DNA from 2 places in the Rhizobium sp. CFBP 13726 genome. Region 2 is predicted to be linked to the other one. Evidence: predicted binding sites of a transcription regulator. Region 2 holds the regulator's gene; the other holds the start of a gene.
The links. The regulator PhoB, encoded in region 2, activates phosphate uptake and scavenging genes when phosphate is short. The targets are predictions, from matches to a motif close to TGTCATNNANCTGTCAT.
Positions count from the first base shown of each region.

Region 1: a site for PhoB is predicted at 4,536-4,552, ahead of IFT66_RS21600 (NAD-glutamate dehydrogenase). Genes of this name have one in related genera too.

Region 1 is NZ_JACYUU010000006.1:160,077-167,602, reverse strand. It holds gene IFT66_RS21600 (NAD-glutamate dehydrogenase) at 1-4,439, opposite strand, end outside; gene pdxY (pyridoxal kinase PdxY) at 4,616-5,488, shown strand; gene IFT66_RS21590 (carbonic anhydrase) at 5,557-6,231, shown strand; gene IFT66_RS21585 (lytic murein transglycosylase) at 6,253-7,065, opposite strand; gene IFT66_RS21580 (aspartate-semialdehyde dehydrogenase) at 7,268-7,526, opposite strand, start outside.
Region 2 is NZ_JACYUU010000003.1:374,116-381,641, reverse strand. It holds gene IFT66_RS15900 (GcrA family cell cycle regulator) at 1-508, shown strand, start outside; gene IFT66_RS15895 (PACE efflux transporter) at 705-1,139, shown strand; gene IFT66_RS15890 (ArsR/SmtB family transcription factor) at 1,078-1,866, opposite strand; gene IFT66_RS15885 (DMT family transporter) at 1,991-2,905, shown strand; gene phoB (phosphate regulon transcriptional regulator PhoB) at 2,887-3,570, opposite strand; gene phoU (phosphate signaling complex protein PhoU) at 3,696-4,409, opposite strand; gene pstB (phosphate ABC transporter ATP-binding protein PstB) at 4,461-5,276, opposite strand; gene pstA (phosphate ABC transporter permease PstA) at 5,292-6,608, opposite strand; gene pstC (phosphate ABC transporter permease subunit PstC) at 6,605-7,526, opposite strand, start outside.

The DNA of each region.
Region 1 (7,526 bases), on a different contig from region 2:
TAGCTCTCGATGGCGCGCGCCATGCTTTCGCCGGTCCGGTCGGCAATCCGCATGATCTCCGGCACGATGACGAGGGCCGATAGCAGGCGTATTTCTTTCACGAGACCGGACGGCGCCCCTTCGGCCTCAAGTTCTGCGGCAAGCGGGCCCGTTTCGGCGATGATATCGTCGGTCACGGCGGCGCGCAGACCCTTGATGGCGGCCCGGAGCCTGGCGATGGCCTCGGTCAGCTCCGTCGTGCCGATCTGCGTCTGAAGCGCGAGATAGGTGCCGATGCCGATGATGCGGCTAACCTGGGCGTAGAGATCATTCTGAACCCTGCCCGAGATCTTGCCATCCAGTTGGTCGATTTCGGCCCAGATGTTTTCGAGATCGAAGCCGTCGCGAACGAGGAAGAGTGCCTTGACGACATTGGCCGAGGTGGCCCCCGTCATGTCGCTCATCATGTGGACAAAGCCCGGGCCGCCGCGGTTAATGGCTTCGTTTGCCAGCGCCGTCGCGACGATTTCGCGGTGCAGGCGGTGGCCGGCGATATCCGCGGCATAAGCCTTCTGCATCTTCGCCGGGAAATAGGCTTTCAGCACGGAAGCAAAATATGGGTCGTCCGGGATGGTGCTGTCGATGAGTGCGTCGAATAGGACGATCTTCGAGTAGGAGACGAGCACGCCGATCTCCGGTCGTGTCAGCGGTCTCCCACTGGCGTAGCGCTCGGCAAGCTCGGCGTCGTCGGGCAGAGTCTCGACCTTGCGGTTCAGCCGCCCTTCGCTTTCGAGGACCGACATCAGGCGGGCGAGCTGCTCGCGATTGGCGGCACCCTTGCGCTCGACGAGCGAAATCGCCAGTGGTTGCAGGTAGTTGTTGCGCAAGACGAGATGACCCACGTCTTCCGTCATGGAGGCGAGCAGCGTGTTGCGCTTGGCGCGGGTCAGCCTGCCGTCCTGCATGGCCGGATTGAGCGCGATCTTGATATTGACCTCGACGTCGGACGAATTGACGCCGGCGGAATTGTCGATCGCGTCGGAATTGCAGCGCCCGCCGGCCAGCGAATAGGCGATGCGGCCCTTCTGGGTAACGCCGAGATTGGCGCCCTCGCCGATCACGCTGGCGCGCACTTCTGCGGCCGTGATGCGGATCGGATCGTTGGCGCGGTCGCCCACTTCGGTATCGGTTTCCGATGCCGCCTTGATATAGGTGCCGATGCCGCCGAACCAGAGAAGATCCACCTGGCTTTTCAGGATCGCCGTCAGGATCTCGAAGGGCGAGGCCGTCATCTTGTCGATACCGATCGCCGCTGCCGCCTGCTTGGTCAGTTTGACGGATTTTTCCGTGCGCGAAATGATCATTGCACCTTCAGACAGCGTCGAGCGGTCGTAATCCTGCCAGCTGGAGCGGGCAAGGGCGAACATGCGGCTGCGTTCGGCGAAGGACTTTTCGATATCCGGATCCGGATCGATAAAGATGTCGCGGTGGTCGAAGGCGGCGATCAGACGGATCTTTTCCGACAGAAGCATGCCGTTGCCGAAGACGTCGCCCGACATGTCGCCGACACCGGCGACCGAGAACGGCGTCGTCTGGATGTCGATGTCCTTTTCGCGGAAATGCCGCTTGACCGCTTCCCACGCGCCGCGGGCGGTAATGCCCATCTTCTTGTGGTCGTAGCCGGCCGAGCCGCCCGATGCGAAGGCATCATCCAGCCAGAAGCCGGCTTCCTGCGCCAGACCGTTCGCGGTGTCGGAGAAGGTTGCCGTTCCCTTATCGGCAGCGACGACAAAGTAAGGATCGTCCTCATCGATGCGCAGCGTGTTTTCGGGCGGGACCACCTCTCCGTCGATGATGTTGTCGGTAACCGACAGAAGCGTGCGGATATAGGTCTTGTAGGCTTCCTTGCCGGCGTTGAAGAAGGCGTCGCGCGCGGCGGCGGCGGGAAGCATCTTCGGGAAGAAGCCGCCCTTGGCGCCGACGGGAACGATGACGGCGTTCTTCACCTGCTGCGCCTTCACGAGGCCCAGCACTTCAGTGCGATAATCCTCGCCGCGGTCCGACCAGCGGATGCCGCCTCGTGCGACCTTGCCGAAGCGCAGGTGAACGCCCTCGACTTCGGTGCCGTAAACGAAGATCTCGCGGAACGGGCGCGGCTCCGGCAGGCCGTCGAGCATGTCAGGATCAAGCTTGAACGCCAGCATCGGCTTTGCGCCGCCGTTCTCGTCCACCTGGAAGTAATTGGTGCGAAGCGTTGCGTCGATCGCGTTGACGAAGCGGCGAAGCGTGCGGTCCTCGTCGAGGTTCGGGACGTTGCCGAGCGCTTCCTCGATCGTCTCGTGCAGCTCGGTCAGCTTCTTGATGCGGGCTTTTTCGGCAATCTTCGGATCGAACCCGTCGCGGAACAGGCGGAAGACGGCGGCGGAAATTTCCGGATACTTGTTGAGCGTATCGGCAATATAGGTCTGCGAGTAGACGATGCCGGCCTGGCGCAGATAGCGGGCATAGGCGCGCAGCACGGTCACTTCGCGGGCGGAAAGACCCGCAAGGAGAACGAGGCGGTTGAAGCCGTCATTGTCGATCAGTCCCTCGAACGCCCTGAGGAATGCGTCTTCGAGCCGCTGTCCCTCACGCGCAAGATCGATCTCGCGGGCACCGTCGAGCTGCAGTTCCATGTCGTGCAGGACGATGAGGTCCGCCTGCGGGCCGGCGTGGATTTCGAATGTCTGCTCGCTGACCACGTGAAAGCCGAGATTTTCGAGAAGCGGCACGCGGCGCGACAGGGAAAGATGCTGGTCGCGGTGGAAGATCTTTAGCGAAACTGTGTTCGCATCGTCACCGGGGCGCCGGTAGAAGTCGATCCGGATGGTCTCGCCGGCAGCGCAGGCGGCAATATCGGGCAGGTCGGCAAAGGTTTCTTCCGGAGAGAACGCTTCCTGGAAAGCGCGGGTGACGGAAAGGCGGGGGCTGTCTTCCGCAAGCAATGCGAACCTGTCTTCCCACGGCGTCGCGATAAGGCGCACAGCCTCCTCGAGCTTTGCCTGCGCGACACGCGGCGTCTTGCCGCCGCTGCGACCAATGATCATATGGACGCGGGCAACGCGGGCTTCCGGGAAGGCCGGGTAATAGGCCGAGACGTGGCCGTCGAAGATCTCGCAGAGATATGCGCCGACCTTTTCGCGGACGATCGAATTATAATCCTCGCGCGGCACGTAGACGATGACCGAAACGAAACGGTCGAAATGGTCGATACGCGGCAGCACGCGCACGCGCGGCCTCTCGCTCAGCTCCATGATCTGTTCGCAGAAGCTCGAGAGCACGTCGAGATCGATCTGGAAGAGATCGTCGCGCGGGTAGGATTCCAGCGTGTTTTCGAGCATGCGGCCCGAATGGCTTTCCGGATCGAACCCGAAATTCTTTTCAATACGGGCGATCTTTGCGCGCAGCAGCGGCACGTCGCGGACGGACTGGGTATAGGCAGTGGAGGTGAACAGGCCGACGATGCGCAGTTCGCCGACCACATTGCCCTTCTCATCGAAGCGCTTCACCCCGACGTAATCCATATAGGCGCGACGGTGCACGACGGATTTGACGTTGGCCTTGGCGACGATGAGGAAATCCGGGCCGTCGAGAAATTCGAGGATTTCTGGCGTCGTCGTGACCTGATCCTTGCCCTGACGCAGGACGAGCACATCCGGATCGGACAGAATGCCGAGGCCCCTGCCCTTGCCGCGCTCCACCTTGGCATCGGCGCCCTTGCCCGAATAGGTGTATTCGCGCATGCCGAGGAAGGTGAAATTGTCGTTCCTGAGCCAGTCGAGAAAAGCATACGCCTCGTCGGCATCGGCCTTCTTGCCTTTTTTAGCGTTGACGAGTTGGGCCTGGGCGTCTTTGAGAACGCCGAGCATCGCGGACCAGCCGGTAATGGCCTGGTGCACCTGGTTAAGAACAAAGCGGATTCGCTCGACCAGCCCGTCGGCTTGCTCGTCGTTGAGCTGAGGCACATGGATCTGGATCAGGCTGACGTGATGGGCCGGGTCGCCGGGTCGCTCGCTCGAGTGAAGCGTCGGCTGCTTGCCCGGTTCGATGACCAGGATCGGATGGACGGCCATCGTGAGGTCGCGATAGGCCGTCGTCACTTCACCCATGACCGAATCGAACAGAAACGGCATGTTGCGATCAATCACCGTAATGATCGAAACCGGCATTCCATCGGGCTCGACACCATCAAGGGTTTCGATTGTGATGTCGGCCTTGATTCGCGTCCAGGCTTTCAGCCGTCTTGCGGCATGTCCCGCGCACAGGGCGAGCATTTCTGGGGTGTAGTTTTCGAGATCGTCACTGCTGGCGCGGCTGAAGATCAGGAAGGGATCGAGATTGTCCTCCATGCCGGAAGCGGCCGCAATCTTGCCCGCCTTCTCGATCTGCTTGTCCCGCTTCGGGTTTTGCCGGCCTGCCATCTGTCTCTCCCTAAATTTTTTCTCAACGTGCGATAAAACGCAGCCAATGTCATTATGCTTTGCCGCGGTGTCTCACCGGTGCTTGCGGCTGGAATTTGTCATAGGCGTGTCACGTCTTGTTGACATGCCGACACAGAGATCCGATCAACGGTTCGATAACGTCGAAAGCAAGCATCATGCAGGGTAATTCAGGCGCGGTCATCGTCATTTCCAGCCATGTGATCCGTGGCTCGGTCGGTAACCGGGCCGCCGTCTTCGCGCTCGAGACCCTGGGATATCCCGTCTGGGCCATGCCGACCGTCGTGCTGCCCTGGCATCCCGGGCACGGTCCTTCGACGCGCCTGACGTTTCCCGAATCGGATTTCGACGAGGCTATAGACGATCTCATCCGGGCGCCATGGCTCGGCGAAGTGAAGGCGGTGCTGACCGGGTATTTCGGAAATGCCGCGCAGCCGCGCGCCGTGGCACGACTGATCGAGGCGCTGCGGAGAAACAACCCGGACCTTATCTATGTCTGCGATCCCGTGATGGGCGATCTCGGCGGGCTCTATATCCCGCAGCCGACAGCCGAAGCAATCCGCGACGAGCTTCTGCCGCTTGCCACCATCGCCACGCCGAACCGATACGAGCTTGCCTGGCTCTCGGGTGCACCGCTCGATGATAACAATGCGATCATGGAGGCAGCGATCGCGCTCGGGCCGCCGCGGATGCTGGTGACCTCGGCGGTGCCGATGATGACAGGCAGTACAGGCAATCTCTATCTCACCGGCAATCATGCGCTGCTGGCTGAACACCGGCTGATCGACCACGCCCCGAACGGGCTCGGAGACCTGCTCTCGGCGGTTTTTCTCGCCCGCGTCATGTCCGGCATGGATGAAGAGAAAGCCCTGCAGACAACGACTGCCAGCGTGTTCGAAGTGCTGGCGCGTTCGGTAAAGCGCGGGGCCAACGAGCTGACGCTGGAAATGGATGCCGCCAGCCTCTCGATGCCGATGGCGATGGTCCAGATGCGCCGGCTCGTGCATCCCCTTAAGAGGCGCAAGCCGTAAGCTCAAACAGCATGCGCATCCACACAATGGCCGTTGATTCTCGTCTGGCTGCACGATAATCGTGAGCCATGAGCGAATTTCCAGAAAAACTGCTTTCGGGCTACCGTAACTTCATGAGTGGTCGCTACAGCGACGAGCGGGAGCGCTATCGCGCGCTTGCCGATACCGGCCAGAAGCCGCATACGCTCCTGGTTGCCTGTTGCGACAGTCGCGCGGCGCCCGAGACGATCTTCGACTGCGGTCCGGGAGAACTCTTCGTGGTCCGCAACGTCGCCAACATGGTACCGCGCTACGAGCCCGACAGCCAGTTTCACGGGACATCGGCTGCGGTTGAATACGCGGTGCAGGTGCTTGAGATCCGCAATATCGTTGTCATGGGCCACGGCCGCTGCGGCGGTATCCAGGCAGCGCTCGACGCTTCCATGAAGCCGCTGTCGGAGGGGGATTTCATCGGCAAGTGGATGGGTTTGGTCAGGCCTGCGGCCACGCAGATCCAGAGCAACGACCTGATGACCCAGAGCGAGCGTCAGACAGCGCTCGAACGGGTGTCGATCCGCAATTCGATCGCCAATCTGCAGACCTTCCCCTTCGTCCGCGATCTCACGGAAAAGGGAGAACTCGACATTCACGGCGCCTGGTTCGATATCTCGACCGGCGAGTTGTGGGTGATGAACGAGAAGGGCGATTTCACCCGGCCAGACATCAGTGTACCGGCGATCGAGGCCGAGCAGAGCCCGGCCTGATCATTTCAACCGTGTAACGGCTCAGCCGCCGTCGATCTGGGCGCCCATGTATGCGATCGCCTGCTGGTAGACGGTTGCCGCGTTCCAGCCTTGGATGGCGACGAAATTCGGCTCGCCCTGCTGGTAACCGGCGCCTGTACGCCAGCCATGACCCTTGAGGAAGTTGGCGGTCGATGCCAGCGCATCGGCGCGCGAACGGACCATGTCGATATGGCCGTCGCCATCACCATCAGCGCCGTAGCGGATGACGTTGAGCGGCAGGAACTGCGTCTGGCCGATTTCGCCATGCGCTGCACCCTTTGCAGTGGTGCTGAGATCACCGCGGGCAACGAGCTGCAGGGCAGCGTAAAGCTGTTCGGTAAAGTAGGCCGAGCGGCGGCAGTCATAGGAAAGCGTCGCGACGGCCGACAGCGTATGCTGGTCGCCCATGTAATTGCCGAAACCGGTTTCCATGCCCCAGATTGCCAGGATCGGGCCGGCCGGAACGCCGTAGCGGCGCTCAATCGACGCAAACAGCGCTGCGTTGGATTTCTTCATGGACTTGCCGCGCGAGATGATCGTTGCGCCACCGCGCTTCTTCATGAACTCGTCGAAGGAAAGCTTGAAGCTTTTCTGGCCGCGGTCGGCGCGAATGGTCGGGCGGTTGTAGACGACGTTAGCAAAGGCGCGGTCGAGAACTGCAGGGCTGATACCCTTGGACGGTGCCTGCTGCTTGAAATCGGCGACCCAGCGGTCGAAACCGGCTCCATCATTGCCGCAGGCGGCGGCAAAGGCCGGGGCTGCGGTTGCAAGCGTTGCTGCTGCGATCAATCCTGCCAGAATAGTCTTCATCATGCGGTCAAACCCGTCGAAAGTCCGGATTGCTTGGCCGAAAGCTTCCGGAAGAATTGCGCTATATTCGGCCTTATGACCCCAGTGGCGGATAATCGCAATTCATCTTCCCATGAATAGTTCGTGAAGAGAGACGAATCGAAAAAACCCCGTCATTTCTGACGGGGCTTTCTAAGCGGATTTGCTTAATAAAGTACGTTACTTATTAAGCAGCAACCTTGCGTGGCTTGATCAGACCGCGATTGACCAGAAGTTCGGCGATCTGGATCGCGTTCAGCGCGGCACCCTTGCGCAGGTTGTCGGAGACGACCCAGATGTTGAGTCCGTTTTCGACGGTTGCGTCTTCGCGGATACGCGAAATGTAGGTCGCGTCTTCACCGGCGCATTCGAGAGGCGTGATGTAACCGCCGTCTTCGTGCTTGTCGATGACAAGGCAACCCGGCGCTTCGCGCAGGATATCGCGG
Region 2 (7,526 bases):
TAAAAAACTATGGTCGGAAGGTCTCAGCGCCAGCCAGATTGCAGCCCAACTTGGAGGCGTAAGCCGCAATGCCGTGATCGGCAAAGTGCACCGTCTCAACCTTCCGGGTCGCGCCAAAGCAGGCGGTTCGGCGTCGGCCAATCGCCCGGCATCCAAGCGCCCAGCGCCCGCAGCTCCGCGCGCGCCGAGCTTTGCCGGACGCGACACAGCCCGTCCCGCAGCACGGACGGTGGGTGCAAACGCCCTCAAGGAAGATCAGGACGTCAACGTCGCGGAGCCGGTGAAATACACCGCTTCCGGCAGCGTCGTCGTGCCGATCTCGCGCCGTCTGTCGCTGACGGATCTCACCGAGCGCACATGCAAGTGGCCGGTCGGCGATCCGCTGACGGACGACTTCCATTTCTGCGGTTGCGATGCGCAGGATGCGTCGCCCTATTGCAAATATCACGCGAAGCTTGCCTACCAGCCAGTGCACGAGCGCCGTCGTCCGGCTGCCCGCGCGTCCTGAGTCAGGCGGCTGCGGAAACAAGATCGAAGGCGGGCTCTGGCCCGCCTTTTGCGTTTTCGGCATGGCTGACTTGCGCTGAAAAAACTTGCCTCGCACTCCCTGGGCTCCTATTTCGGCCTCGAGAGAGGACGACCTCCCCCTGAATGGGCATAACGCCGGGACGACCCGGCATGAACCGCACCTAAAGGGGAAGATCATGCGCTCGATAAGAGACCGTATTCGCCACGCCATCAGCTTTGAAATCATCGGGCTTCTGATGATGGTGCCGCTCGGCGCTTTCGTCTTCGACATGCCGGCCGAACATATGGGCATTGTCGGCGTCGTGTCTGCGACGGTCGCGACCGGCTGGAACTACCTCTACAATCTGGGTTTCGACCGCTTTCTGCAGGCGCGACGGGGTACGACGCTGAAGACGCCTGCCTTGCGCATTGCTCATGCGGTGCTGTTCGAAATCGGTCTGCTGGTCGTGCTGATGCCGTTTATCGCGTGGTATCTGCAGATTACCCTTCTCCATGCGCTGACAATGGATATCGCGATCGCGCTGTTCTACGTGGTCTATGCCTATCTCTTCAATCTTGGCTACGACAAGCTGTTCCCGCTGCCGGAATGGAAGACCCAGGAAGCCGCCTGACCATCAGAGTTTCGGACGGTGCAATACGCCAGTCCGATGGAAGCCTGAATGTCTCGGCAAACCCGATCTCTCCGGCGCGCGTGATCCGCAGAGCCCGGGTTTCCTCTCGGCGGCCGATCCAGCCGACGCCAAGAGCGCGGTCCAGCAGCGCCGCACCCATTTGTCCCGCCAGATGCGGCCGTCGCTCGCTCCAATCGAGGCATGTCCGGCAGAGCGGGCGTTTCGAACGGGTCAGCTGTTCGAGATCGATCCCGAAATCACAAAAGAACCGTCTGCCCTCGTCGGTGATCAGGCCGGCTCCATCGCCGAGCAGCATGTAGCCGCTTCCTGTTAGGGCATCGGCGAGCGCGATGGCGAGACGGCCGGCCATGTGATCGTAACAGGTGCGGGCAAGCCGTAACGCTTCGTCTTTCGGGCCGACAGGATGATGGCGCTTCGGCCCATCCGCGGCGACTGCCATCAACGCGTGGATCGCGTGCGCGACTTCCGGAGAGGCAAGTCGGTAATAGCGGTGCCTGCCCTGCTTCTCGACCTCGATCAGGCGAGCCTGCGCCAGTTTGCCGAGATGGCCGCTGGTGGTCTGCGCGGTGACGCCGGCGTGGCGTGCCAGTTCGCCCGCCGTCAGCGCCTGTCCGCCCATCAGCGCGGACAGCATGTTGGCGCGTGCAGCATCGCCGATCAGGCTTGCAACTTCCGCAATCGTATTTCCTGAAACCATATTGGGCATGATCCAGTTCTAGCACCGGAAAACTTTGCCGTCAGCGGTCAACGGTTCGGCCGTCGTCGAAGCATTTCTTTTCCTGGTTCCGCTAAGAGGGGCGGAGATTGCATTCATGGGGACAGGAACTGGAATGGCGGACACCAAAACAAGCATGGCAACGGATCTGTTGCTGCTCCTCACGCTCGCGACGCTTTGGGGCGCGTCCTACACGCTGATCAAAGTCGGTGTGGAGACGATTTCGCCTGTCACCTTTATTGCCGTCAGAACACTGGTCGCCGGGCTCATTCTCGCTGCGGCACTACGCCTTCGCGGATTGAAGCTGCCGACCGACCGGCAGACCTGGAAGCTTTTCACGGTTCAGGCCTGCCTCAACAGCGCGGTCCCCTTCACCCTCATCGCCTGGGCCGAACAGACGACCGATGCGGGCCTTGCCACCATCTTGAGTTCAACGACGCCGATCTTCGCCTTTCTGTTGACGGCGCTGATCACCCGCCATGAAAGCGTCTCTGCGGCCAAGCTGTTTGGAGTTGCCGCAGGCATTGTCGGCATATGCCTGATCGTCGGCATGGAGGCGCTTGCCGGCTCGGGCGAGAGCCTCTGGGCGCAACTCGCCATCGTGGCGGCGACGATCTGCTATGCGGCGGCTGCCATCTTCGGCAAGAATTTTAAAGGATTGGACCCGATGATGCCCGCCGCGGGATCGCTGATTGCAGGGGCGGCCATCCTCATTCCCGTGAGCCTCGTGGTCGATCGGCCCTGGACGCTGACGCCCAGCGCCGATTCCATGCTCGCCCTGTTGGCGCTGGCGGTATTTTCGACGGCGCTGGCCTTCGTCATCTATTTCCGGCTGGTCCAGACGCTCGGCTCCGTCGGCACGACGGCGCAGGCCTATCTGCGGGTGCCGATCGGCGTTGGCATCGGCGTCGTGTTTCTCGGCGAAACGCTTGCCTCGACAGCCTGGCTCGGTCTCGCCTGCGTCGTGACCGGCGTGATTGCCATGACGCTGCCGGCTAGGAGACGCGGTGCTCAGGCTTCCATCGAGTAGCCGGCACCGCGGACCGTGCGGATGACGTCCTGCATGTTGGAAAAGTTGAGCGCCTTCCGGAGGCGCCCTACATGCACGTCGACGGTACGCTCGTCGACATAGATGTCATGGCCCCAGACGCCGTCGAGCAGCTGCGAGCGCGAAAAGACGCGGCTGGGCGACGCCATCAGGAATTCCAGAAGTCTAAACTCTGTCGGCCCGAGGCGAACTTCGCGGCTCTTGCGGTGAACGCGGTGGGTTTCGCGGTCGAGTTCGATGTCGCCGCATTTGAGGACGCTCGACAGCACTTCGGGTCGGGCACGGCGCAGCATCGCCTTGACGCGGGCCATCAGTTCCGGCGTCGAGAAAGGCTTGACCACATAGTCGTCTGCGCCGGTGGCAAGCCCACGAACGCGCTCGCTTTCTTCGCCGCGCGCCGTCAGCATGATGATCGGCAGGCGTTCCGTCTCCGGCCGCATACGCAGGCGACGGCAGAGTTCGATGCCTGAAACGCCCGGCAGCATCCAGTCGAGAATGAGAAGATCCGGAACGCGCTCCTGAAGCCTGATTTCCGCTTCGTCACCGCGAAGCACGGTATCGACCTCGTAACCCTCGGCCTCCAGGTTATACCGAAGGAGGACGCTGAGGGCCTCTTCGTCTTCCACGACTGCGATCTTCGGCTGCATTCCGACTTGCTCCGTCACTCGTCCCGAACCGCACTTAGATCCGCCAGATCCGCTCGCGCTGCTTCAGGTCATTGGTTTTGGCAGTTATCGTCCCGAAACCGGCAGGCGATTTCGGGAGAGCTGCATCATGTCCCGGCGGAGCCGAGCATGTTGGACGTATCGTCCTTCGGACGTTCGCCCTCCGGCTGTGCGCCGGTCGCGATGTAGTAGATGGTCTCGGCGATATTCGTCGCGTGGTCGCCGATGCGCTCGATGTTCTTGGCGCAGAACAGGAGATGGGTGCAGGTGGTGATGTTGCGCGGATCCTCCATCATGTAGGTGAGGAGTTCGCGGAACAGCGAGGTGTACATCGCGTCAATCTCTTCATCGCGCTGGCGGATGATTTCGGCTTTTTCCGCGGAGCGGTTGGCGAAGACATCAAGAACGTCCTTGAGCTGCACCAGCGCCAGTTCGGAAAGATGCTCCAGACCACGGGCGAGCTTGCGCGGGACGCCTGTTCCCTGCACGGCGAGCACGCGCTTGGCGGTGTTCTTACCAAGGTCGCCGACGCGTTCCAGGTCAGCTGCAATGCGCAGCGTGCCGATGATCTCGCGAAGGTCGGCCGCCATCGGCTGACGCTTGGCGATGGTGACGATCGCCTTGTCCTGGATATCGCGCTCGGCGTGGTCGAGAATGACGTCGTCCGAGATGACCTTCTGGGCCAGCGCCGAGTCGGAGTTGACGAGCGCACGCACGGCATCACCGCACATCTGCTCCGCCAGACCGCCCATTTCGGAAATCCGGCGGTTCAGGTATTTCAGTTCCTCGTCATAGGCCGAGAGAATATGGGTCGAAACCATGTGTCTGATCCTTGATGTCTGCAGTTGCGGCTGACGGGTTCTGCGCTCGCATCAGCCGAAGCGGCCCATGATGTAATCCTGGGTGCGCTGGTCATCCGGATTGGTGAACATCTTGTCGGTATCGTTTTCCTCGACCAGGTGGCCGAGATGGAACATCGCCGTGCGCTGCGAAACGCGGGCCGCCTGCTGCATCGAGTGGGTGACGATCACGATCGTGTAGTTGGCGCGCAGTTCGTGGATCAGTTCCTCGACCTTGGCCGTGGCGATGGGGTCGAGTGCCGAGCACGGCTCGTCCATCAGAATGACTTCAGGCGAAACGGCGATCGCACGGGCGATGCAAAGGCGCTGCTGCTGACCGCCGGAAAGGCCGGTACCGCCTTCATGCAGGCGATCCTTGACTTCTGCCCAGAGGCCGGCGCGCTGCAGGCTTGCCTCGACGATCGCGTCCATTTCCGTCTTGCCGCGGGCAAGACCGTGGATGCGGGGACCGTAGGCAATGTTCTCGTAGATCGACTTCGGGAACGGGTTCGGCTTTTGGAACACCATGCCGACCCGGGCACGCAGCTCCACGACGTCGATTTCCTTGTCGTAGATATCGTCGCCGTCGAGCGTGATCTTGCCGGTGACGCGGCAACCCTCGATCGTGTCGTTCATGCGGTTCATCGTGCGCAGGAAGGTGGACTTGCCGCAGCCAGACGGACCGATCAAAGCAGTGACGGTATTTTGGCGGACATTCAGGTTCACGTCATAAAGAGCGCGCTTGTCACCGTAATAAACGGAGACATCCTTGCCGATCATCTTATATGCAACGTCGTTCATTTTCTTGTCCAGCGCCTTCTCAGCTGCAGCTTCTGACATCATGTTCATTGCTTCCCCCTTCCTCTACCAACGCCGTTCGAAGCGGCGTCGCAAGAGAATTGCGCCAACATTCATCAAGATCAGGAACAGGAGCAGGATCATGATCGCTCCCGAGGTTCGTTCAACGAAGGCGCGTTCCGCCTCGTTAGCCCACATGTAGATCTGTACCGGCAGCGCTGTCGACGGATCCATCGGCGTGGTCGGATAGTTTGCCACGAAGGCGACCATGCCGATCAAAAGAAGCGGCGCGGTTTCGCCGAGGGCGTGCGCGAGGCCGATGATCGTACCGGTCAGGATACCGGGCATGGCAAGCGGCAGGACATGGTGGAAAATCGTCTGCATCTTCGAGGCACCGAGCCCGAGCGCTGCAGCACGGATCGACGGTGGTACTGCTTTCAGTGCCGCGCGGGTGGCGATGATAATGGTCGGCAGCGTCATCAGCGTCAGCACCAGGCCGCCGACGAGCGAGGCCGAGCGCGGCAGGCCCATGAAGTTGATGAAGACCGCGAGACCCAACAGACCGTAGACGATCGACGGGACCGCTGCGAGATTGTTGATGTTGACCTCGATCAGGTCCGTGAACCGGTTCTTCGGGGCAAACTCTTCAAGATAGATCGAGGCTGCGACGCCGATCGGCAGGGACAGGACGAGCACGATCAGCATCATATAGAAGGAGCCGATCAGAGCGACGCCGACGCCGGCTGCTTCCGGACGGCTGGACGCGCCGTTGAAGAAAATGCCGGTGTTGAATTCCTTGGCGAGCGCACCGCTGTCGGCCAGCTGCTTCATCCATCCGACCTGCTGGTCGGACACCTTGCGGCTGGTTTCCGCCACGTCGAGATTGATCTGGCCTTTCACGGCGCTGTCGATATCGCCGGCTGCCAGAAGCGAAACCGTCTGGGTCGTGCCGATGATCTCAGGATCGGAAACGACCATATCGCGCAGCTGGCCACGAACGCCGTCCGAAATCATCTGGTTGACGGCACGCAGACCCTGGCGATCGTTTTCGGCGACGCCCAGAACCTTCGCCAGCGCATTGCGGGCGACGATCGGGTAGTTGGCCGTCATCAGCTTGGCCGGATCCGTAGCCCGCACATTATCCTTGTCGATTATCTGCTGCGAGAACTCCACAGGGATGGTGATCATCGTCTGCTGAAAGGCGGTATAGCCCTTCGAGACGACCGACCACAGAAGGAGCATCAGGAACAGGATGCCGAACGAGAGAGCAGCGATGCCATAGGCGCGGAAGCGGCGCTCGGCGGCGTAGCGGCGTTTGATACCGATATCGCGACGGGCAGGCTTGGCCAAGACGCCGGCGGTGGAGGAAACCACGTCGGTCATTCGTACTGCTCCCGGTATTTGCGCACGATGTAGAGCGCGTAGATGTTGAGGCAAAGCGTGATCGCAAACAGCGTGATGCCGAGTGCGAAGGCGACAAGCGTCTGCGGCGAGGTGAATTCAAGGTCGCCCGTCAGCTGGCTGACGATCTTGACGGTCACCGTCGTCATCGGCTCGAACGGGTTGAGCTGCATGCGGGCGGCGACGCCTGCTGCAAGCACCACGATCATGGTTTCGCCGATGGCGCGTGAGGCAGTCATCAGAAGTGCGCCGACGATGCCCGGCAGTGCTGCCGGCAGGACGACCTTCTTGATGGTTTCGGACTGGGTGGCACCGAGACCGAGCGAGCCGTCACGAAGCGTTCCCGGCACGGCGGTGATAATGTCGTCCGACAGCGACGAGACGTAAGGGATCAGCATGATGCCCATGACGAAGCCGGCGGTGAGAACGCTCTGCGCCTGGATAAAATTTGCATAATCGCCGGTTACGAGGCCATTCAGCTGCGAAGACAGGTCGCGCAGGAACGGGCCGACCGTTGTCAGGGCAAAGAAGCCGTAGACGATGGTGGGAATGCCGGCAAGAACTTCGAGCAGAGGCTTTGCCACGGAGCGGACACCGCGGGAGGCGTATTCCGACATGTAGATCGCGGAGAACAGGCCGCTCGGGACGGCGACGAGCATGGCGACGAAGCCGATATAGAGTGTGCCGAGAAGCAGCGGGATAAGGCCGAACTGACCAGCCGAGTCCGTGGCGCCGGCGGCCGCAAAGCGCGGATCCCAGACGGTGCCGAAGAAGAACTCCCACGGCGGGATGCTGGTGAAGAAGTGCGTTGCTTCCGTCAGCATCGAGGCAACGATGCCGACCGTGGTCAGGATCGCGATCGAGGATGCGACGACGAGGCTGGCGAGGATCACCTTCTCG